Regions from separate parts of the Sphingomonas sp. Leaf38 genome, predicted to be linked through region 2. Evidence: riboswitches for the same ligand, from Rfam matches in the RefSeq annotation. Region 2 holds a riboswitch; each other region holds the start of a gene.

Region 1 (7,281 bases), on a different contig from region 2:
GTTGTCCGCAGGCAATCTGGCACGTGTGATGCCTTCGGTGACCATCCGCGCGTCGCAGAGAATCGGGGCGCCCGCCTGGAGCGCGCGGCGCGCATCGACCGCGAAGGTCGGCGAGAACCGGATATGTTTCGCGAGGCCGACCAGCCCGGCGGCGTGGATCATGCGGACGGCGACCGGCTCTTCTTCGGGTGAAAACCGGGCGAGATCGGCTTCTGCGCGGATCATCGCGAACGACTGGCGATAGATCGCCGCGCCGTCGGTTTCATAGGCGTACGGCATTCAGGCGGCTCCGAACTGAGCGAGGATCTGCGCGGTATCGAGCCCCGCGCGGGAAGGGGGGGCGCCGGCGCGCGCGTCGAACGCGAGGTCGTAGCGGCCGTCGCGACCCGTCAGCGTGACGTCCGCAGTGGTCGCCCGCGCGCACCCCTTGGCGCACCCGGAAACGTGGAGGCGGCCGGCGACGTGGGGCGCGAGGCGGCGGGCGAGGTTGCGGGTCTCGACCGTGGCCTGAGGGCAGGCGGGCGCGCCGACACAGGCGTCGGTGCGGAGCAGCGCGGTGGACGGCGTGGTAATGAAGGCGGCGGGATCGGGTGTAGCCGCGAGCGGCGACTCCGTTTCGAGGATCGCGATATGCCAAGGCGTCAGGCGGATCGCGCGGATCGCGGGCTCGGCCTCGAGCAGGTGGGTCAGCGCCGATGCTTCGATGCGACCGAAGGGCAGGCCGAGCGCGTGCGGGCCGGGCTCTAGCCGCGGTGCGCAAGCCGCGGGGGGGATCGTCGCGGCGGCCCATTCGGGCAGCGGTGCGTGATGACGCGCCATGCGGCCGCTGGCGGTGCCGCCGGTTTCGCCGAACCAGCAGGCGAGCGCGATCAGCTGGTCGACTTCGGTGCCGGGCGATAGCGGCGTGCCCCGGTCCCGGCCGTCGGCGCGGAGGATCAGGTGGCCGCTCGCGGCGCGTTCGATGCGGAAGTCCGCGGGTGCGTCCGCGAGCATCGGCGCGGTGCCGGCGTCAATCGCGAAGCCGACCTTGCCGGGGAGCTCCGGCAGCTCGTGCAGTCGGGCGCGCAATTCGGAGGCGATGCGGTGCGTGTCGTCGCCTTCGCGCCAATCGGGGGCGACGAGGATGTTGGCGCGGGCCTCACGCGTCGGATCGGGGTCGATCAGGCCGAGTTCGAGCATGGCGTCGATCAACGGGCGCCATTCGTCGTCAGAAACGCCCCGGATCTGGAGGTTGGCGCGGCTGGTGACGTCGATCTGGCCCATGCCGTGGCGCGCTGCGGCGGCGCACAGGCCGATGATCTGAGCCCGGGTCAGGCGGCTCAGCGGCGGGCGGATGCGGACGAGCAGGCCATCGCCGGCCATCATCGGGCGCCACGCATCGGGGCACCAGCCCTTGACGACGAACGCGCTCATGCCGGCAGCTCGAGCTGCGCGAGGATCGAGTTGCGGCGCGTCGGCCAGAGACCGGCGGCGTGGAGCGCGGCAAAGCGCGCCTGCATGGCCCCGAGCGCTTCGGGGTTGGCCTGTGCAAGGAACGCCCGGACGTCGTCACGGCCGAGCGTCGCATCGTGATAAAGGTCGATCAGTTCGGGGCGGACCGCGCCGGCTAGATGCGCGAACGCGCCGAGATGGTCGAGCGTCGCGGCGATCTCCGCACCGCCGCGAAAGCCGTGGCGCATCATGCCATCCACCCAGCCGGGATGCGCGCGGGCGTGGACGACGCGGGCGATCTCTTCCTTCAGCGGGCGGGCCCTGGCCTGGCTCGGGTCGCGCGCGTCGAGATGGTAGAGCGTGGCGTTTCCGCCTGCGACCGATTGCGCGGCGGCGAAGCCCGCTTCGTGCGCGGCATAGTCTGCCGCGAGGAGCAGGTCGGTCTCGGGCAAGTCCTGCACGTGGACGAAGGCGTCGGCCGCGGCAACGCGGTCGCGGATGCCGATAGGGTCGAAGGTGTCGTTGCCGTCGTCGAACGCGTGGGCGGAGGCCGACAGCCACGCCTTGCCGGCATCGAGGCGCGCCTCGGGCGTGTAGGTTTCCGCGGCGTCGCCCATGCTCAGGCCGTAGCGGCCTGGTTCGGGACCATAGACGCGCGGCGTCGACGGTTTGCCGACGAACGGGTTCCAGTCCGCGGGCTCGTCGCGTGCGCCGAGCCCGCGTACGGTCTGGCCGAACATCGTGCACAGCGTCGGGAAGGCGTCGCGGAACAGCCCGGATATGCGCAGCGTGACGTCGATGCGGGGCCGGTCGAACGTGGCGAGCGGGAGGATCTCGACGCCCGTCACGCGGTCGGACTGCATGTCCCAGACGGGCTCCGCGCCGAGCAGATGGAGCGCCATCGCGAACTCCTCGCCCGCGGTGCGCATCGTCGCCGACGCCCAGAGGTCGACGACGAGCGTGCGGGGATAGTCGCCATGGTCCTGCAAATGGCGGCGGACGAGTTCGTCGGCGAGCGTCACGCCCTGGCGATGCGCGGCGCGCGAAGGAACGGCGCGCGGATCGGTGGTGTACAGGTTGCGGCCGGTCGGGACGACGTCGGATCGACCGCGCCACGGCGAACCGGACGGACCCGACGCGACACGCTTCCCCTGGAGCGCCGACAGCAAGCCGGCGCTTTCCGCCGCCCCGTGCTCGCCGCGGCCGTAGATGTGCAGGCCGTCGCCATATTGGCTCTCCTTCACGTCGCACACGAACGTGTCGATGCGCGTGATCGCGTCCGCTGGCGACTGCGCATCGTCGAGCCCCAGCGTCGCGGCGAGGCCGGTAGCGGTCGCTTCGTCGCGAATGTCGCGCTGCAGCCGGTCGCGCCGCGCGGGATCGAGGCCGTCGGCGTTGGAGAATTCGTCGAGCAACGCTTCGAGGCGGCCAAGCCCGGCGCCGGTGCGCGTCCGTTCGAGCGGCGGTGGGACATGGCCGAGCGTGACCGCGCCGATGCGGCGTTTGGCCTGCGCGGCTTCGCCGGGATCGTTGACGATGAACGGGTAGATCACGGGCATGGCCGCGGTCAGCGCCTCGGGCCAGCACCCGTCGGACAGCGCGACCGACTTGCCGGGCAGCCATTCGAGCGTGCCGTGCGCGCCGACATGGACGAGCGCGTCGACCCCGCGGGCGCGCAGCCAGAGGTAGAAGGCGACATAGGCGTGCGAAGGACAGCGTGAGAGATCGTGATATTCGTCCGCGCGGTGCTCGCTGCGACCGCGTTCGGGTTGCAGCGCGATCAGCGCGCCGCCCTGGTCGATCGCGGTGAAGGCGAAGTCTTCGCCAGGCTCGCCCCAGACGTCGTGAAGCTCCTGGCGGAGCTCTGCCGGGAGCTTTTCAAGCGCGGTCCGATACGCGGCAAGCGGCCAGCAGATCCGCGACGTCGCAAGGTCGCGGTCGTCGGGCGTGATCGCATAGCCGGCGGCGGTGAGATCGGCGAGGATCGCGTGCGTCGACGCCAGCGCGTCGAGCCCGACGGCGTGCGCCATCTGGTACGCCTTGCCGGGGTAGGTCGACAGGACGATCGCGATGCGGTGATCGGCAACGGGCCTGCTGGCGAGGCTGGTCCACGCTGCGATCCGCGCGGCGATGGCGGCGATGCGGTCCGGGTCGGCGCGGTGTTCGCGGCGGGTATATTCGAGATCGCCGTCCCGGGCTGCGGCTTCCTTGAAGCTGGCGACGCCGGCAAACACGCGGCCGTCCACTTCGGGCAGGACGACGTGCATGGCGAGGTCGGCGGGCGACAGGCCGCGCTTCGCGCCCGCCCAGGCGGCGCGGTCGGAGGTCGCCAGCGCGATCTGGAACACCGGGACTTCGGCGCCGTCGAGCGGCGTGGCTTCGGTCGCCCCGCGCGCGGAGAAGGCGGTGGCGTTGACGATCGCAGCCGGCGCCAGCGGGCCCACCCAGCGCGCCAGCCAGCCGGCTGCGTCGGGCGCTTTCAGCGAGGGCGCGAACAGCCCGATCACGTCGAAGCCCCGTCCGGTCAGTGCGGCGTGGAGCGCCTCGATCGGGTGGAGATCGGCCGCGGTGAGATACGAACGGTAGAAGACGATCAGCACGCGCGGGCGCTTCGCGGTCAGCGCGAACGCGGCGGGGCAGGTCACGCCGTCCTGCGGCTGCCATCCCCCCACATCGGCGATCGCGCGGACCCCGGCGACCGGGCCGGCATAGCAGCCCGCGGCGAGCGCGAACTGCGCCAGCGCCGCGTGCGCCGCGACCGCGCCGCCGGTATCGCACAGCTTCGCGAGGTGGCGAAGCGTCGAGAGCGGGATCGTCGAGGCGGCATCGAGCCGCGCATCGATCCGGCCGTCCGCGGCCAAGACCGCCAGCGCGATGCCTTTTTCCCGCGCGAGATGTTCGACCTGTTGCAGGCCGTAACTCCAATAGGAGCGCCCGCCGATCAGCCGGATCAGGATCCCCTTCGCGCCCGCCAGCGTCTGCTCGACATAGGTATCGACCGACAGCGGGTGCTGGAGCGCCGCCAGGTTCGCGAGCCGCAGCGACGGCAGGCGACGCCCGGCGGCGTCCGCACGCCGCCAGCCCGCGGCGAACGCGCCGAGGTCGCCGTCGGAAAAGGACAGGACGACGAGGTCTGCGGGGGATTGCGCGAGATCCTGCGGGACCGCGTTCTCCTCCAGCCCGTGGGTCTCGCGGAAGACGACGTGCATCGTGGCGCCTCAGGCGTCCAGCGCGGCCTTGATGCGGGCCTCGTCGATGCGATCATGCTCGGCGATGACCACCAGTTGCGTGCGGCGGGGCTCGTCGGCGCGCCAGGGGCGGTCATATTGCGTGCGGACGCGTGCGCCGACTGCCTGGACGAGCAGGCGCATCGGCTTGCCGATGACCGCGGCATAGCCCTTCACGCGCAGGATGTCGGCGCTGCGGGCGAGCGCCTCGATCCTGGCGGCAAGCTCGGCCGGATCGGCGATCTCGCCCAGCGCGACGACGACGCTGTCGAAATCGTCATGCTCGTGATCGTCCTCGCCGTCGTGATGCGAGGGGCGGGCGGCGATGTCGTCCTCGGCAGCGGCGTTCAGGCCGAGGATCACGCGCGGGTCGATGATGCCGTCGGTCAGGTCGATCACCGGAAGCGGGCGGGCGGACTCGGCGGCGATGACCGCCCGCGCCTTGGCGACGCCCTCGGGACCGGCGAGATCGACCTTGGTGAGCAGGACGAGATCGGCGCAGGCGAGCTGGTCCTCGAACACTTCCGAGAGCGGCGTCTCGTGATCGACGCTCGGATCGGCCGCGCGCTGCGCATCGAGCGCGGCGATGTCGGGCGCGAACCGGCCGGCGGCGACCGCCTCCGCATCGGCAAGCGCGATGACGCCGTCGACGGTGATGCGCGAGCGGATCGCGGGCCAGTCGAACGCCTTAAGCAGCGGCTTGGGGAGCGCGAGGCCCGACGTCTCGATCAGGATGTGATCCGGGCGCGGGTCGAGTGCGAGCAAAGTCTCGACGGTCGGGATGAAATCGTCGGCGACGGTGCAGCAGATGCAGCCATTGGCCAGTTCGACGACGTTCTCCGCGGGGCAATCGGGGATCGCGCAACCCTTGAGGATGTCGCCATCGATGCCGAGCGTGCCGAATTCGTTCACCACGACCGCCAGCCGGCGGCCGCCCGCGTTACGGATCAGGTGGCTGATGAGCGTCGTCTTGCCCGCGCCGAGAAAGCCGGTGACGATGGTGACGGGGACTTTTGCCAAAGTGGGCGAGCGGTCCGACATTCTTGTTCTCCTTCGAGCATACGCAGGCACGCACGACCTTTCGGCCGCACGCGTTCGTCGCTCAGACGGAGTACCGTGCCGCGACCATCCCCTGGATCAAGGCAAGAGCGACCGTTACGCTGGCAGGTCTCCTGGCTCACGGGTCAAAGCTCGACACACGCCTTCCCAGGTCTTGGACCCAGTGGCTTCCCTCCTCGCGAAGGGCCTGTGCGTCTCGCTCACCGCTTACAGTTGCAGGGACAGCCGCGGCATTGGGAGGACATCCTCCCGCACCGCATTCCCTTTCAAGCCCCGAAGGGCACCGGCGCGATCTGTTGAAGTTCGGTAAAACCGAGCCTCGGGGTGGGACCTAAAGGACTTTTCACCGGGCCGCCAGCTATCCGTGCACGACCTCGATCTCGTCGAAGCGTTTCCAGCGATAGATCGCAAAGCTCAGCACCCAGCACAACACGAACAGGCCGATGATCGCAAAGCCGAGGCCGTTGAAATTCTCGCCCAGCGCGGCCGCCAGGTCCCACACGCCCCCCGACAGGCCGAGCTTGGCACCCAGCAGCGCCAGCGTCTCGATCCCGCCGATCGCGATCGCGACGATTGCCGAGATCAGCGTGATCGTGATGTTGTAGTAGAGCTTGCGGATCGGCTTCACGAACGCCCATTCATACGCGCCGAGCATGACGACACCGTCCGCCGTGTCGACCAGCGCCATGCCCGTCGCGAACAGGATCGGGAGCACGAGGATGGTGCCGATCGACAGACCGTCCGCGGCCTGGCTTGCGGACAGGCCGAGGATCGCGACCTCGGTTGCGGTATCGAAGCCGAGCCCGAACAGGAATCCGAGCGGCGCCATATGCCAGCTGCGCGTAACGAGCCGGAACATCGGCCGGAATAGGCGCGCCAGCAGGCCGCGGTTGCCGAGCAGCAGATCGAGGTCTTCCTCGACATAGACGCCGCCGCTGCGGACATGGCCGAAGGTCCGCCAGACCGAGCGCAGGATGACGAGGTTCATCGCCGCGATCGTGAACAGGAACACCGCGGAGATGACGGTGGCGATCACGCCGCCGACCTGTTTGAACGCCTCGAACTGCGCCAGTGCGCTGGCGGTGAGTGCGATGGCGACCGCGGCGATCAGCACGATCCCCGAATGGCCGATCGCGAACCAGAAGCCGACCGTGATCGGGCGCTGGCCGTCCTGCATGAGCTTGCGCGTCACATTGTCGATCGCGGCGATATGATCCGCATCGACTGCGTGGCGCAGGCCCAGCCCCCAGGCGAGCAACGCGGTGCCGAGCATCAGCGGCTGCGCATGGAACAGCGAGAACGCCCAGCCCCAGGCGGTGATATTGGCCGCGACCAGGCTTGCGAACATCCAGCCGATGCGTTTGCGCGTGGCCATCCGTGCCGGCTTGCCGGACGTCTTCTTGGCGGGCTTATCGATCGTCATCGTCGTCATGCAGAACTCCCCGGCGTCCGACGAGGACGGGGACCTGCCGCATGCGGCCGGGACGCAGGAAGACCGGACGCCATGAGCGGCCGACGCGCGTCGTCGATGCGGCCCCCGCCACAAGGTCGTCGCTCAGACGGC
Region 2 (7,281 bases):
CGAATATTGGCTGATCGCGGCGATCCGCGATGCGGGCAGGATCCGCACCAGCACCGAATCCACGCAGGGATTGGTCGAGACGATCCCGCCGCCGCCGCCCGCGCCGGGGGACCGCGCGCAGCCCCCGAGCAGGAGCGCGAGGAGGATCGCCCCGCGCCTCACTTCAGCCGCAACCGCACGCCGCCATACGCCGCCCGGCCGTAATTCCCGTAGCCCGCGATCGTCTGATACCGCGAGTCGGTGAGGTTATCGACGCGGCCGTAGAGCGCGATCTGGTCGTTGACCGGCAGCTCCGCGCGAACGCTGGCGAGCGCATAACCGTCGAGGCGCGTCGCGTTGGCGGCGTCGTCGAAGCTGTCGCCGACCATCGTCACGGTACCGCCGACGGACAGGCCGAACGCGAACCGATAGTCCGCGTCGACGCTCGCGGTCTGCTTGGGACGGCGCGCGAGATGCTTGCCGAAATCGTCGCCGATCGAACGGTTCTCGGTGTCGATATAGCTATAGTTAGCGGTCAGCGTCAGCGCATCGACCGGGCGCACCGCGAGCGTGAATTCGACGCCGTCCGCCTCGGCGCGGGCAACGTTGTCGTATACGCCGAACGGCCGGTCAACGCACTCGACCGCGATGCAATCGCGGAAATCGATCTGGTTGCGCGTACGGCGGTTGAAATAGGTCACCCCGACGCGTGCGCGATTGCCGAGAAACGCCTGCTCGACGCCGACGTCGAAGTTGCGTGCCGTCTCCGGATCGAGGTCGCCATTCCCGTATTCGGAGAAGAGCTGGTACAAGGTCGGCGCCTTGAAGCCCTCGCCATAGCTCGCACGCACCGTCGTCCCCGTGCGCAGCGCCAGCGCCGCATTCGCGCCGAACGTCGTGTGATTGCCGAAATCCTCGTGGTCGTCGTTACGGACGCCGCCGGTCAGCGTGAGGATATCGATCGGCTTGACGATCAGCTGGCCGTACACGCTGGTGATGCCGGTATCGGCATAGCTGAAGCCGTCATTGTAGCGGCTGTTCTCGCGCTCGACACCCGCGACGACGCGGACCTGGTCGAGCGGACGGAAGTCGCCCTGATATTCGTAACGCTCGCTGCGGCCGCGACCGAGGAACGACACGTCGCCGCCCGGCTGCGAGAAATTGTCGCGGTTGATGTCGGCGATCGTGAACGCGACGCGGTTGTTGAACCGGCCATCGGCGAAGTTCGCGTGCAGGCCGGCATAGCCATAGAGTTCCTGCGTGGTGCCATAGGCGGCACTGTCCGCGACCACGAACGTATTCGGGTCGAACCCGTCGTCGATGTCGACGCGGCTGTCCGCGAAATAGCCGCGCAGGTCGAGGCCGATGCCCGGCGCGAACTCGACGCCCAGCCGCCCCGTCGCACCGTACTGGCGATATCCGTCGCGCTCGGTGCCGCTTGCCGCGGACGAGATGCCGTCGCTGCGCAGGTAGCCGCCGGTCAGCGAGCCCGATACCGGGCCCTTCGCGCCCGACACGCCCGCGCTCGCGAACACGCTGTCCGCATAGCCATATTCGGCGTTGGCGCGCGCCTGCAAACCCTCGGTCGGCGCGGCGGTGATGATGTTGACGACGCCGCCGATCGCCTGGCTGCCCCATGGCACCGAGTTCGGTCCGCGCAACACCTCGATCCGCTCGACCGAGCTCGACAGGAGATTGCCGAAATTGAAGCCGCCGCCGGTCGACGACGGATCGTTGACGCGGACGCCGTCGATCACGACCAGAGTCTGGTCCGCCTCGGCGCCGCGGATGCGGACGCCGGTCAGCGCGCCGACTGTGCCGTTGCGCGTGACGGTGACGCCAGGCGTGGTCGCGAGCAGATCGGATACCACGGTGGTCTGCCGGCGCTCGATCTCGGCGCGGTCGATCACCGTGACGGCCTGGCCGATTTCGCTCAGCGGTTGCGCGGCGCGGCTCGCGGTGACGACGATGTCCGAGGCATCGCTATCGGGAATCGTCTGGGCGTTCGCCGGTGCCGCGATCGTCGCGGCGCCTAGGAGGAGGAAGAACTTCGTCATCAGGCACGTCCTAACCAGAACCGCCTGCGACCATTCGCGGGGCGGCCAGACGTCTCTCGCTCGAGGGAACCCGGCGGGACCGGAGCACTCGTCCGCGCCGGACACCCGCCCGCGCAGTGGATCGACCGTGAGAGGCAGGTCTCCTGGCTTCCGGGTCGCCGCGCCCACCCCGCCTTCCCAGGCTGAAACCCAGTGGCATCTTCGGGGTGGCCGCTATCCGGTCACAGTTGCGGGTACAGCGCCGGTCTTGCGGATGGGGTCGCACCGACCCGGCCCGCGCACCGACTTCCCTTTTGATCCCGTCGCCGGGAACCCTTCACGCGAATGGCATTAGTCGCGCGCTCTGCACGGGTCAACGCAGCGGATACCGCCGTAATCCTGTCCCGCGACGACGAGACTATGACGCGGTTAGCGCAAACCGTAACGCAGACCGACCCAGATCGTTCGCGGCGTCGCGCGCTCGACGATGTTTGCGCCGCTTATCCCCGCCTCGACCCGCTCGTTGAGGACATTCTCGGCCCGGAACTCGGCTGTCAGCGAGCGCAGGATCGGCAGCGCCGCATAGGCATCGAGCGTCGTCGCCGGATCGAGCACGCGCGTATTCTGGTCGTCGTCGAACTGCTGGCCGATATGCCGCACCGTCAGCGACACCGCCGCCGCATCGTGTCGCCAGTCGACCGTTCCCGACACCTGGTCGCGTGGCGTCTGCGCGGGTCGCAAGCCGTCCAAGGCGGCGGTGATCCCCGAACCCTCGACCGTCGAATTGGTGTGCGACCACGACGCCTGCACGCCCAGTCGCCCAGGGCGATACGCCGCATCCAGTTCGAAGCCGTGCGCACGGATCGCGTCGAGATTCTGGCGGACGCGATAGGTCGTCACCCCCGGCAGGATCTGTGGCGGATTGGTCGTCGTGACGTTCGCCACGGCTTCCTTCAGCCGGTTATGGAAATAGGTTGCGGCGATGCTCACGCCGGGGGCCGGGGTCAGCGTCGCCCCGGCTTCGACCCCGGTCAGTCGCTCCGGCGATAATTGGGCGTTCGCCGCGGTCGCGTCGTTACCGACCCGGAAAGGGCGATAGAGTTCGTTGAGCGTCGGCAGGCGCCAGCCGCGATAGCCCGCTGCGCGCAGCGTGATTGCCTCGACCGGCTGGTACGCCACGCCCGCCCGGCCGGTCGTCTCGCTGCCATCGCGATCCGCGTAGCGCAGATTGGTCAACGCAGCGCCGCCCGCGAGCGGTCGTTCCGACAGATAGCCGCCATCGATCGACCACCAGTCGACCCGTGCGCCCAGACTGAACGTAAAGCTACCCGCGACGACGCTCCCATCGGCGAACGCGCCGGTTGTCGTCGTGCCCCCCCCCGCCTCGCGCCGACGCGACGGTACGGCGTTCACGAACGTATAGAGCTCCTGCGTCTTGCCGCTCACGTCGCGGATATCCGCGCCGACCCTGAGCGTGATGTTCTCGCCCAGCGGCGGCGCGATCTCGATCCGCCCGCCGAGCCCTGTCGCCGGCGTGTTATACTGGTTCAACGACTGGGTCGCGGTCGTCCGCGCGGCATTGATACTGTTGAAGCTGCTCGCGAACGCGCGCGTCTGCAGATACGCCAGCGCCGAATAGCCCCAGGCGCCGCGGCCGATCAGGCGAAGGCTGGCATCCGCTCCCTCGCTCCTGTTGGCGGTGAAGTCGCTCCCCCGGTCGCGCCGGTCGGTGAATGCGCTCGCATTCATCTGCAATTCGGTCTTCGCATCGATCCCGACGACCGTCCGCAGCGCGCCCGACGCCTGTTCGTACGGGGCGGCATGATCGACGATCCCGCGGCTCTCCTCGACGGTCGGCGTAAAGCCGTCACCACGCGCGTACGCGCCCGATAGCGTCGCGAACCCCGATCCGCGCACCAACGCTGCCGACGCTTGCCCGTCGACCGAGTCGCGACTGCCATAGGCGACGCTGCCCTGGACCGGGGTGAGTTGATCGGGTGTCGCGCTGTCCAACTCGACCGTCCCGGCGAGCGCACCCGGCCCCTGATACCCGCTCCCGCCGCCACGCGTCACGCGGATGCGCCCGAGCCGCCCCGTCGCATAGGCCGGAAACGCCACCCAGCCACCAAATGGATCCGCCTGCGGCACGCCGTCGAAGATCAGCAGCGCCCGGCTCGACGCATTGCCACCGATCCCGCGCAGCGAAATGCCCTGGCTGGTCGGGTTCGCGCTCCGCGAGTCGGAGCGGCGGAACTGCTGCAACCCGGCGACGTCGGCGAGCACGCTCTCCAGCCGGTTGCTCGCATTCGCCTGGATCCGGGCGCGATCGATCGTGACGATGTCGTAGGCACGATCGCCCGGCGCATCGGCGAGCCCGCGCCCGGTCACGACGATCTCGGTGGACTCATCGGCGGCAGGTGCCACGACCGACTGCGCAAGCGCCGGACCGGAGGACGCGAGCGCGATAGCGAAAAGCGAAGGACGAATCATGGCCCCCGCATGACAGCTTTTCGCGATATCTGAAGGCCCGGAATAGCGTCGGCGGCAAAAAGCCCTGCTACAGGATGAGCCTAACCGGCGGAATACACACGCATCGGGATAACGAAGGGTGGCCTACTCCCCCGCCCATTCCTTGAGCAGCGTATAGGCAATCGCATAGGGCGGCGGCGCGACGAACGGCCCCTCCTCCCCGCGCAACACCGCGCGTACCATTTCCCGCGGCACCCACATCGCATCCTCGAGCTCGTTCACGTCGAGCGTGATCGCGTCGTCCTCGGCCTCCGCGACGCACGCCATCATGAGCGACGACGGGAACGGCCAGGGCTGGCTGGCGACATAGCGCACCTTGCCGACGCGAACCCCCGACTCCTCCAGGATCTCGCGCGCGACCGCTTCCTCGATCGACTCGGCCGGCTCCACGAACCCCGCGAGCGCCGAATACCGCCCCGCTGGCCAGCCCTTGCCACGCCCGAGCAACGCTCGCCCGTCATGCTCGGCGATCATGATCACCACGGGATCGACCCGCGGGAAATGCTCGGTCGCGCAATTCGGACATTGCCGTGCCCATCCGGCGCGTATCATTTCGGTCGGCGAGCCGCACTTCGCGCAGAATCCGTGCCGGACGTGCCAGTCGATGACGCTGCGCGCGCCCGCGTAGGTCGCCGCCTCACCCGGTGCGAGCGACGCCAGCACCGCCATCAGCGCGGGCGATCGCATCGCCGGCGCGGTCTCGACCCGCATTCCCGCCAGCAATGCCGCAAAATGCGGTCGCCCACTCTCGTCGAGCCCGAGCAGGATCGGCGCGGCATCGTCGGGCATGTCCGCCATCGACGTCCAGGCGAGATGCCCGTCATCGGTTACCCCGGGCTGCAACCCGTCCAGCACGAGCAGCCGCGCGCGCCAATCGCGCGTCGCCGCTGCCAGCGCGTCCGGATCATGGCGCAACGCATCGGACCGGTCGAGCGTCCCGCCGGTAAATCCAGGTGCCGCCATCACGCTCATCGGCGCAACCGCGCAGCATCCTGCTGCAGCGCCGCGACCACGTCCTCCCGCAGCGGAATCCGATCCGCCGGGAAGTAATTGACCATCACGTTGCCGCGCGTTCGCTTGAGGGGATCGACCCACGCGACCGTCCCCGCCGCGCCGCCCCAGGCGTAGGTGCCCTTGCCCGGCCCGTTCGGCATGGTCTCGAGCACCACCGATCCGCCCGCACCAAAGCCCATGTTGCTGCCCTTCGTCCCCCCGGTACCGCCGCTCACGCCGCCATAGGTCACGCCCGCCGGCAGCAGGTTCGACGTCGCCAGCGCGATCGTCTCGGGCTTCATCACGCGCACGCCATCGAGCGTGCCGCCGTCCTGGATCATGTGCAGGAATCGGTCGTAATCGCGCGCCGACATCACCAGGCCGGCGCCGCCATACGGAAAGCTCGGCTTCTGCAGGAACACCGACGTCGCGGCGGGATCGAGCGGCGTCCGCGTGTCGCCGACAAACGCGTAGTTCGTGGCCAGCCGCCCGACCTCGCTCTGCGGCACCTGCCAGAAGCTCGACTTCATCTTGAGCGGATCGAACAGCCGCGTCTGCACGAACCGCTCGAAGCTCATGCCGCTCGCGACCTCAATCACGCGGCCCATCACGTCAAGCCCGATCGAATAGCTCCACTTGGTGCCCGGATCGGCGATCAGCGGCAGCGTCGCGACGCGGTTCGCGAACGCCTCCAGCGACGTCGGCCGGACCAGCCGCATCTTCTCTTCCATCGCCGCGTTGACCGATGCCGGCAGGATGCCGAGCCGCTCATATTCCTTGAGCAGCGCGCCCTTCGTGACGATCGAATAGCCGAGCCCGGCAGTATGCGTCAGCAGGTTGCGGATCGTGATCGGTCGCGTCGCCGGACGCGAATCAAGCGACGTATCGGGGCTTGTCGCCACCTTCATGTCCTTGAACGCCGGGATATATTTGCTGACCGGATCGTCGAGGTTGAGCTTGCCGTCCTCGATCAGCATCATCGCCGCCATGCCGGTTATCGGCTTGCTCATCGAATAGACGCGCCACAGCGAATCGGGGCTAACCGCCGGTGCGCCTGCATCGTCGCTGATCCGGCCCGCCGATGGGAACAGTGTCGGGCCGTTGCCGACCCCGAACGCGCCGACGATGCCGGGCATCGTGTTGCGCGCCACATAGCTGTCGAACAACGTCGTCGTCGCGGGAAGCAGCGCCTTGACCGGAATCGTCATACGCGGCGCAGGGCGCGCTTGCGAAAGGGCTGCTGGCCGGGGCTGCGCCTGCTGCGCATAGGCGGTCGCGGCGGCCAGCGCGACAAGGCCGCCCGTCGAAATCCAGTGCACCAGTTTCATGCAGCTCTCCCTATGGCCCAGTGTCGTATCGCTCTGCCGGCTTTGGCGAACACGGTCGGCAGCCCGGCGCTGTCCAGGTCGTCGATCGGCCACCATTCGCTTCCGGCTGGAGCGCGAGGGTGATGCGCCTCGACCGTCGCCACCGCAAGCGTCAGTTGCAGATCGAAATGCGTAAAGCCGTGCGCAACCGTCGCATCGAGCATCCGCCAGTCGGCCTGCGCCGGCGCGTCCTCGAGTTCCGGCGGAAGATCGCCCCACGGCCCGGTCGGCAACGCACGCATCCCGCCGAGCAGCCCCGTATCGGGCCGCCGCACGAGCAGCACCTGCCCGCCACGTTCCAGCCAGAAGATCGTGCCGAAACGCTGCGGCTTGGCCGCCTTCTTCGCCTTGACCGGCAACCGCTCGGGCGCGCCCTG
Region 3 (7,281 bases), on a different contig from region 2:
GTCGGCCACGGCGATAAACGACGGCAGCAGCTTGCCATAAGTACGCGAATAGGTGTTGGTACGGAAATCGGCGGGCGAGCCGATCGTGCTGGTCAACGAGATCCGGTCGAGCGCATCGATCTTGTTGCGGGCATATTCATACCGCACGCCGCCATTGCCGCGGATGCGGACACCCGCCACCGTGACTTCATACTTGATCTGCCCATATCCGGCGGCGATGTCGGTCTGGTTGGTGAAGTTGTACAGCGCATAGTTGCTGTCGTTGTACCGGATGTTGAAGCCCAGCGGGGACAGCGCGCCGCCTGGAAATACCGTCACTGGTTTCAGCTTGTCGAACGCATAATCCAGCCGCGCCGACTGCCAGTTGGGGCTTGTCGTCCCTGCCTTGCCGCCGAAGAAATCCCCGACTACCGGCGCTGCCTCGAGGAAGGTGCCGTCGATGTTCTGCGTCTGAATGCCGAACGCCTGCGTCCGATACCCTTCCGACGTGAACTTGTTGTGTTCGAACCGGAATCCTGCCTGGATACCGCTAAGCACGCTATCCTCGAAACTGCGCTCGACGTCCCATTGATAGGCGAGCAGATCGGTCTGTGCATAGCTTTGCGTCCCCGTCAGCTGCAGGCGCTGCGTGCGACCGGCGGCAGTGGGCGAATTATAATATTGCGTGGGATCGGCGACGCCACCCCAGTACCAGCCGTTCGACACCATGCTTGAGACGATCGGGTTCGGCGCCAGCGAATAGAACAGGTCGCCAATCTCTCCGGCACCGGTGCGGATCGTGCCGCTGGCGCCGTTGCCGCTCGCCGTCTGCAGGCGATCGAAATCGAGCGATGTCTCTTCCGACTGGTTGTTCGCCTTCGATGCGGTGAGGATGGTGCTGACACGCCATGCGTCGTCACTCCACTCCGCCTTGCCGTTGATCCCCCACGCCTTCTGGCGCAACGCCAGCCGCCGCGTCGACATGCGCGCATCGGGGTTCGTGAAGTCGTAGTCGGTGACGACATAACGCCCGTCGGCCAGTTTTACCGGCGTACTGGTCGGCGTGACGAAGCTGGCGTCGTTATTGCTGAGGATCGAGAAATACTGATTGGTCTTGGGTAACTTGCGATCGGTGTAGAAACCGGTCACGCCGATCCGTGTCTGCGCGTTCGGCTTCCATTCCGCGCCGGCGGCGCCGGTGTACAGGTCGCCGTTGTTCAGTCGGGCATATTGGCGCAGCTGAGAGTTGTAGAGCACCCCGGCGGTGCCGTTCGAACCCGTGCACGAGGGGCATGCCGCCGAACGCGAATAATAGGAACCCAGCGTCGAGGCATTGGCTTGGGCCTGCGCGGCCGAGAAGGCTGAATAGCTGTTGAATTGCACAGTATCGCGGCGAAAATTCTCCTTCTTATACGCCAGCACGCCGAAAATGGCGAAGCTGTCGGAGAACAGGTGGTTGTATCCCACCGTTCCGGCTGGCGCGAACTTGTCGCCCAACTGGTTATATTCCATTGCGCCCTTGACGAAGCCGCCTTCCTTGCGGCTGAGCGCCGGCGCGATTTGGAGATCGACATTGCCGGACAGGCCGCCCGACTGCGCGTTGGCGAGCGGCGATTTGTCGATCACGATGGCGCTGAAGATGTCGGCATTGAACGCGCCGAGCGGCGCCGCTTCGGTCAGGACGGGTTCGGCAAATGCGACGCCGTTCAAGGTCAGACGTGCATATTCGCCCGGCAGGCCACGCAGGTTGATCGTCGCGTTGCGGCCCTCGGCCTCGCGGTTGATCTGAACACCCGGCACGCGCTGCAACGCCTCGCCTACGTTGAGATCGGGAAAGCGGCCCAGACCGTCCGACGAGATACCGTCGGTGATCGCGATTTCCGACCTCTTCGACCGGATCGCGTCGGCGTAGCTCTGCTTGAAACCGGTGACGACGATGTCCGCGGTCGGCTGTTCCGCTGCCTCTGGTTGCGACTGCGGATCGGCGGCAGTGGTCTGTGACGGATTGGCAGGCGTCGCGACGGTCGGCGTGGCCGGATTGGGCGCGGGCAATGCCGGCGTCACGGTCGGTGCAGGCGTGGCGGGCGCTTGCTGTGCAGCGACCGGTATGGCGGTCAACATTGTCGCACCGAGCAGTGCGGCCAGCGTATTCCGACGAATATTCGCAACGTGCGTCATAGACCTCCCCCTATTCTTCCATCGGTCCGATGGTCCGCCGTGGTATGTCCCCGGTCGGTGCCAGCAGTGCATTGCTTGTCATCAGGGCGGCCAATCCCGGGCCTCTCGGCGACGGGAAATTGGCCTCTCCTTTTGGCAAGGCCAATTTGGCCGAATTGGCCTATTGTGTCAATCGGGGTGATGTGGGATCTTCCAAGTAATGAAACAGCGCACGGAAAAGCTTTACCAGCGGGTCGCGTCCGCGATCACCGAAGGTATCGTCCAAGGCCGCTATCGCGTCGGCACGCGCCTGCCTGGCGAACGTGAACTGGCCGAGGACTTTTCGGTCAGCCGCCCGACGGTACGCGAGGCGATGATCGCGCTCGAGATCGGCGGACTGGTCGAGGCTCGCCATGGCTCCGGTCTTTATGTCATTGCGTCGCCGACCGACGTCGCGAACCCGGCGGAGCTGGATGTCGGCGCATTTGAACTGATCGAGGCCCGGATATTGTTCGAGGGCGAGGCAGCCGCGGTCGCTGCGACGGTGATCGACGACGAAACGCTGGCGATATTGGACGGGACACTCGAGGACATGGCATCGGCTCTCCCCGACAGCCCGGAGGCGATGGATGCCGATCGTCGTTTCCATCTCTCGATCGCGGAAGCGACCGGCAACACAGTCATCAGCACCGTCGTCGAGATGCTCTGGAATCTGCGCGAGCAGTCACCCCTGAGTGTGCATATGTTCGCCGAGGCCCGCCGTGAGGGCATCCACCCCCGCGTCGACGAACATCGCCTGATCGTCGAAGCGCTGCGCGCCCGCGATTCCGCGCAGGCGCGCAAGACGATGCGCGATCATCTCCGCCGCGTAGTCGACGACATGCTGGCCGCAACCGAAGTCGAAGTGCTGGAACGCGCCCGATCCGAAATCGAGTCCCAGCGCGGCAAGGTTACCCAACGCCTGACCGCCTGATCGCAAGGACCGACGCTTGAAATTGCGTGAACGGCCGTTGGAGAAGGATTGCAGGCAACGCGGAATGTCCGCGCTTGGTCGATTATGGCGATAAGCTCACCCTGCAACAGTCTCGATGGTCTGATTCAATCTTCGTGAGGTGAGCGGAGACGGGCCAATGATAAGCGAGCGGGCGAGAGCGTCGGAAGCGCTGTTCGACAGCTTCGGCCTTGAGGGCATGTTTCTGCGAACCACATGCTCCCCTCGATCGACCGGTTCGCGACCCTGCCGAGCATCCGCGACCGTCTCAAGCCGTTCCAAGTGCACCTGCGAGGTCCCGACCGCGCCAAGAACGAGTGCCTCCCCGCCTCTACTTCCAGAACCTCCGCGAGAGGCCAAGTTGATCCCGATACCGACGTGCATGCCACCCGCTGAGGCGCCGCGCGGACCTGGCTTTGCGCTCAGGCGTCCGGCCAGTGAGCATGGACGCCGCATGCCGACACGGATCACGAACGCACGCCACATCGTTGCGGTCCCTACCAGCGGCGATGCCGGCAAGACCTGGCAACGCGTGTATCGAGGCATCGAGGTGTCGGGCTATCACCATGATGTCCGGGGCGACTCCCCCATGTTGCGTCCCGACCTCCACTCGGCGGGTAGCGGAGAGGCATGCTTTCGCGACTTCCGGTACGACGCACTTTGACGGGGAACGGCGTTCCGCAGCCAAAGTTTTTGCGCACTCGCCGTTTCTGGAGTCGGTACATAGAACGGCCCCAGATATGCGCCAAGCGCCGGCCGGTCGGCGCAGGCGGCGCAAAACACTGGTCGCCGCAACGTGGAGATGCAGACCGGTTTTTCCCACATCTGACCACCACATGATGATCATGGATGAGCGATCCCTCGCTATGGGGAAAGCCGGTAGGGACGCTAGACCGTGACGTTCGGCTATGGCGATTGCCCGAAGGCATTGGTCGGGATACATCGGCGGCGCTGATCTGCTTTTGAAGCAGGCCGGCATGATCGCGTCGGTGTCCTGAGAGGGACTTAATAGGGAACGCGGTGAAGGTGGTTCGCCGCCTGAATCCGAGGCTGTCCCTGCAACTGTAAGCGGCGAGCGCGATGCATATCGCTCCTTCCCTCATAGGAAGGGGCAGCCACTGGGCCGGACGTAAGTTACGAAGGCCTGGGAAGGCCGTGCATCGTGTGACGACCCGTGAGCCAGGAGACCTGCCGGCGTCTGGTCGCTCTTGCCTGGCCCAGGGGGTGGCCGCGGCACGGTACTCCGTCGAGCGACGACGTGTGCGGTGGGGACCGCACTGGCATGCGTGCCGGTCGCGATGGCGTCCGGCTGGCGCGAATGTCGGCCGTTCGCGGGAGGTCCCTGCCGGGTTCGCTCGACGCCCCGGGGGTTACCGTAATGCCGTTCCAATTGTCTCGCCTCGCGTTCGCGGGCGCTTTGCTGTCGCCTGTTTTCGCAGCACCGCTCAACGCTCAGTCTTTGCCTGCCACCGACAATGAGGACATTCTGGTTATCGGCCAGCATGCCCGCGACACGCTAACCACGCCAAATCAGACCGGCAGCCGCCTGCGCCTCACGCCGCTCGAGACCCCCGCGACGATCTCGGTCATCGATGGCGCCACGATCCGCGCGCGCGGCGACATGTCGGTGATCGACGCGACGAGCCGCGCACCGGGCATCAGCAACGCTGGCAACCCCGGCAATGGCGGCACCGCGCTCGCCGCACGAGGCTTCAGCGGTCAGGGATCCGTGCTCCAACTCATCGACGGCATAAGGCTGTTTCCGGCTGCCGGCACGATTACCTTCCCGACCGATCCTTGGATGGTCGAACGAATCGACGTCCTGAGCGGCCCGGCCTCGGTTCTCTACGGCCAGGGTGCGCTGGGCGGCGCGGTCAATGTCCTGATGCGCAAACCCCATACGCAGCAGACGCAAATGGAAGGCGAGATCGGCTATGGCTCGCAGGACAGCTTGCATGTGGCGGCCGGCGCAGGGGGGCCGATCACCGAGCGCCTCTCCTACCGGATCGACGGCAGCTATCGGCGGTCCGACGGCTATGTCGATCGTGGCCAGTCGCGCAGCCATGCCGTCTCGGGGACGCTGCGCTGGGCACCGACCGACACGCTCGTCATCACCGCGCGGGACGATTACGGCGATCAGAAGCCGATGCGCTATTTCGGTACGCCGCTGATCGGCGGACGGCTCGACGACCGCATCCGGAAACGCAACTACAACACGCGCGACGGCTATATTCGCTACCGCGACAACCGCACCAGCCTGCAGGTCGACTGGACGCCGAACGACATGGTCACCGTCAGCAACCAGGCCTATCGCCTCACCTCCAAACGCTCCTGGCTCAATCTCGAAAGCTATTGCTGGATCGCCGCGGACGGCGTCTGCGCCAACGCCAGTGGCAACACCGGCACACCGGGCGGCATCCTGCGTACCGACATGACCGGGATCGTCCACGACCAGACGCAATGGGGCGATCAGGGCAGCGTGACGCTCAGGACGGACGTCGCCGATGGCGTCGGCAACGACCTTATCGTGGGCTTCGACGTCAACCTCATCAAACTGACCTATTCACACAATTTCGGGTCTGATCCCCAGATTTTGGAGGTCGATCCCGCGGCGTTCGATCCCGGTCTGATCATCGACACACAGGGCATCGCACCGCGTTATCGCACACGCACCACCGAATATGCGGTCTTTGCCGAGGACCGGCTGAAGCTCGGGACGCACGTCTCGATCGTCGGTGGCGTGCGCTACGAGCGTGACACGATCCGCCGCTGGTGGATCGATGATCCAGGCGGCGTCAGCACCGAGACGTTCGCGCTCGACAAGCGGCTGCACAATGTGACCTGGCGGGTCGGGAGCGTCTATCAGCCGATCCCGACGGTGTCGCTCTATGCGCAATATGCCACCGGCGTGGACCCGCTGGGGACGCTGACCACCTATTCGACCGGGCAGGTGCAGTTCAGCAACGCGGTGGGCGATCAGGTCGAGGTCGGCGCCAAGGCGGTGTTCCTCGACGGTCGCGGCACCGCCACCCTCGCCGCCTACCGCATCGTCAAGAAACGCCTGCTGGCACAGTTGACCCCGACAAGCCCGGTCGAGCAGGTCGGCCAGCGATCGGCCAGGGGTATCGAGGCTGCGGTGTCGCTCGATCTGCCTTACGGTGTCGGGATCGATGCAAACGGCAGCGTGCTCGACGCGACGTTCGACGACTTCGTCTCCGGCGGCTCGATCTTCAACGGCAATACCCCGCCGGACGTGCCCGAGACGCTCGCCAATCTCTGGCTGCGCTGGAACGCCACGCGTGCGCTCCAGGCACGCGCCGGGCTGCGCTACGTCGGGCGCCGCTATTCGGACAACGCCAACAGCTTCCGCGTCCCCAGCTACACCACGGTCGATGCCACGCTTTCCTATGCGGTGACGCGACGCCTCGCGGTCGATATCCACGCCTACAACCTGTTCGACCGGGCCTACGCGTTAAGCACGTACAACAATCAGCAGTGGGTCCTTGGTCGTCCCCGCTCAATCGACGTGTCGCTTCGTGCCAGCTTTTAACGCCTTCATACGGCCGGCGCTTGGCAAGACTGCCCGGCGCTGGCTGTACCTCGTTCATCGCTGGATCGGCATCGCCAGCTGCCTGTTCTTCGCCATGTGGTTTCTGTCCGGGCTGGTGATGCTCTACGTGCCCTACCCCTCCCTCTCGCCAGCCGAGACGCTGGCTGGGGGCGAGGCAATCGACTGGCCAGCAGTGAACGTGCCGCCTCCGCTGGACGGCGGACGGTTACCACAGGCACTGTTGCTCGAAATGCGCGACGGCACGCCTGTCTGGCGCGTGACCGGATGGAACGGAACGCACACGACGGTCTCGGCCAGTCGCGGCGCTGTCCTGCGACCGGTCGACGCTCTTTACGCCGGCCGGGTCGCTGGCCACTTTGGCAACGCACCGACGCAGCACGTAGAACGGCTGACCCGCGATCAGTGGACGGTCGCTGGCGGCTTCGATCGACACCGTCCCCTTTGGAAGGTTGCGCTTGCCAATGCGTCCGGCACGGAGGCCTATGTGTCCTCGACTACGGGCGCCGTCGTTCAAGTAACGACGCGTCGCGAGCGGTTCTGGAACTGGCTCGGTTCGGTGCCGCACTGGCTCTATCCGACGGTG

What was found. Region 2 has a riboswitch for cobalamin ahead of ASE88_RS10185 (TonB-dependent receptor plug domain-containing protein). Riboswitches for the same ligand answer to the same signal wherever they lie in the genome.
Region 1: linked by a shared signal. The riboswitch ahead of cobW (cobalamin biosynthesis protein CobW) and the one ahead of ASE88_RS10185 (TonB-dependent receptor plug domain-containing protein) in region 2 are both predicted to bind cobalamin.
Region 3: linked by a shared signal. The riboswitch ahead of ASE88_RS02740 (TonB-dependent receptor) and the one ahead of ASE88_RS10185 (TonB-dependent receptor plug domain-containing protein) in region 2 are both predicted to bind cobalamin.

Annotation. Positions count from the first base shown of each region.
Region 1 is NZ_LMLD01000009.1:391,712-398,992, reverse strand. Features, by position in the region: gene ASE88_RS04070 (precorrin-8X methylmutase) at 1-279, opposite strand, end outside; gene ASE88_RS04065 (cobalamin biosynthesis protein CobG) at 280-1,413, opposite strand; gene cobN (cobaltochelatase subunit CobN) at 1,410-4,640, opposite strand; gene cobW (cobalamin biosynthesis protein CobW) at 4,650-5,699, opposite strand; cobalamin riboswitch at 5,803-6,020, opposite strand; gene ASE88_RS04050 (HoxN/HupN/NixA family nickel/cobalt transporter) at 6,076-7,065, opposite strand.
Region 2 is NZ_LMLD01000011.1:598,940-606,220, reverse strand. Features, by position in the region: gene ASE88_RS10190 (ABC transporter substrate-binding protein) at 1-162, opposite strand, end outside; gene ASE88_RS10185 (TonB-dependent receptor plug domain-containing protein) at 159-2,036, opposite strand; cobalamin riboswitch at 2,152-2,368, opposite strand; gene ASE88_RS10180 (TonB-dependent receptor) at 2,445-4,505, opposite strand; gene nudC (NAD(+) diphosphatase) at 4,629-5,507, opposite strand; gene ASE88_RS10170 (serine hydrolase domain-containing protein) at 5,513-6,865, opposite strand; gene ASE88_RS10165 (A/G-specific adenine glycosylase) at 6,862-7,281, opposite strand, start outside.
Region 3 is NZ_LMLD01000009.1:68,486-75,766, reverse strand. Features, by position in the region: gene ASE88_RS02750 (TonB-dependent receptor) at 1-2,157, opposite strand, end outside; gene ASE88_RS02745 (FadR/GntR family transcriptional regulator) at 2,357-3,109, shown strand; partial or broken gene ASE88_RS19340 (xylan 1,4-beta-xylosidase) at 3,540-3,791, shown strand; cobalamin riboswitch at 4,098-4,338, shown strand; gene ASE88_RS02740 (TonB-dependent receptor) at 4,410-6,677, shown strand; gene ASE88_RS02735 (hypothetical protein) at 6,631-7,281, shown strand, end outside.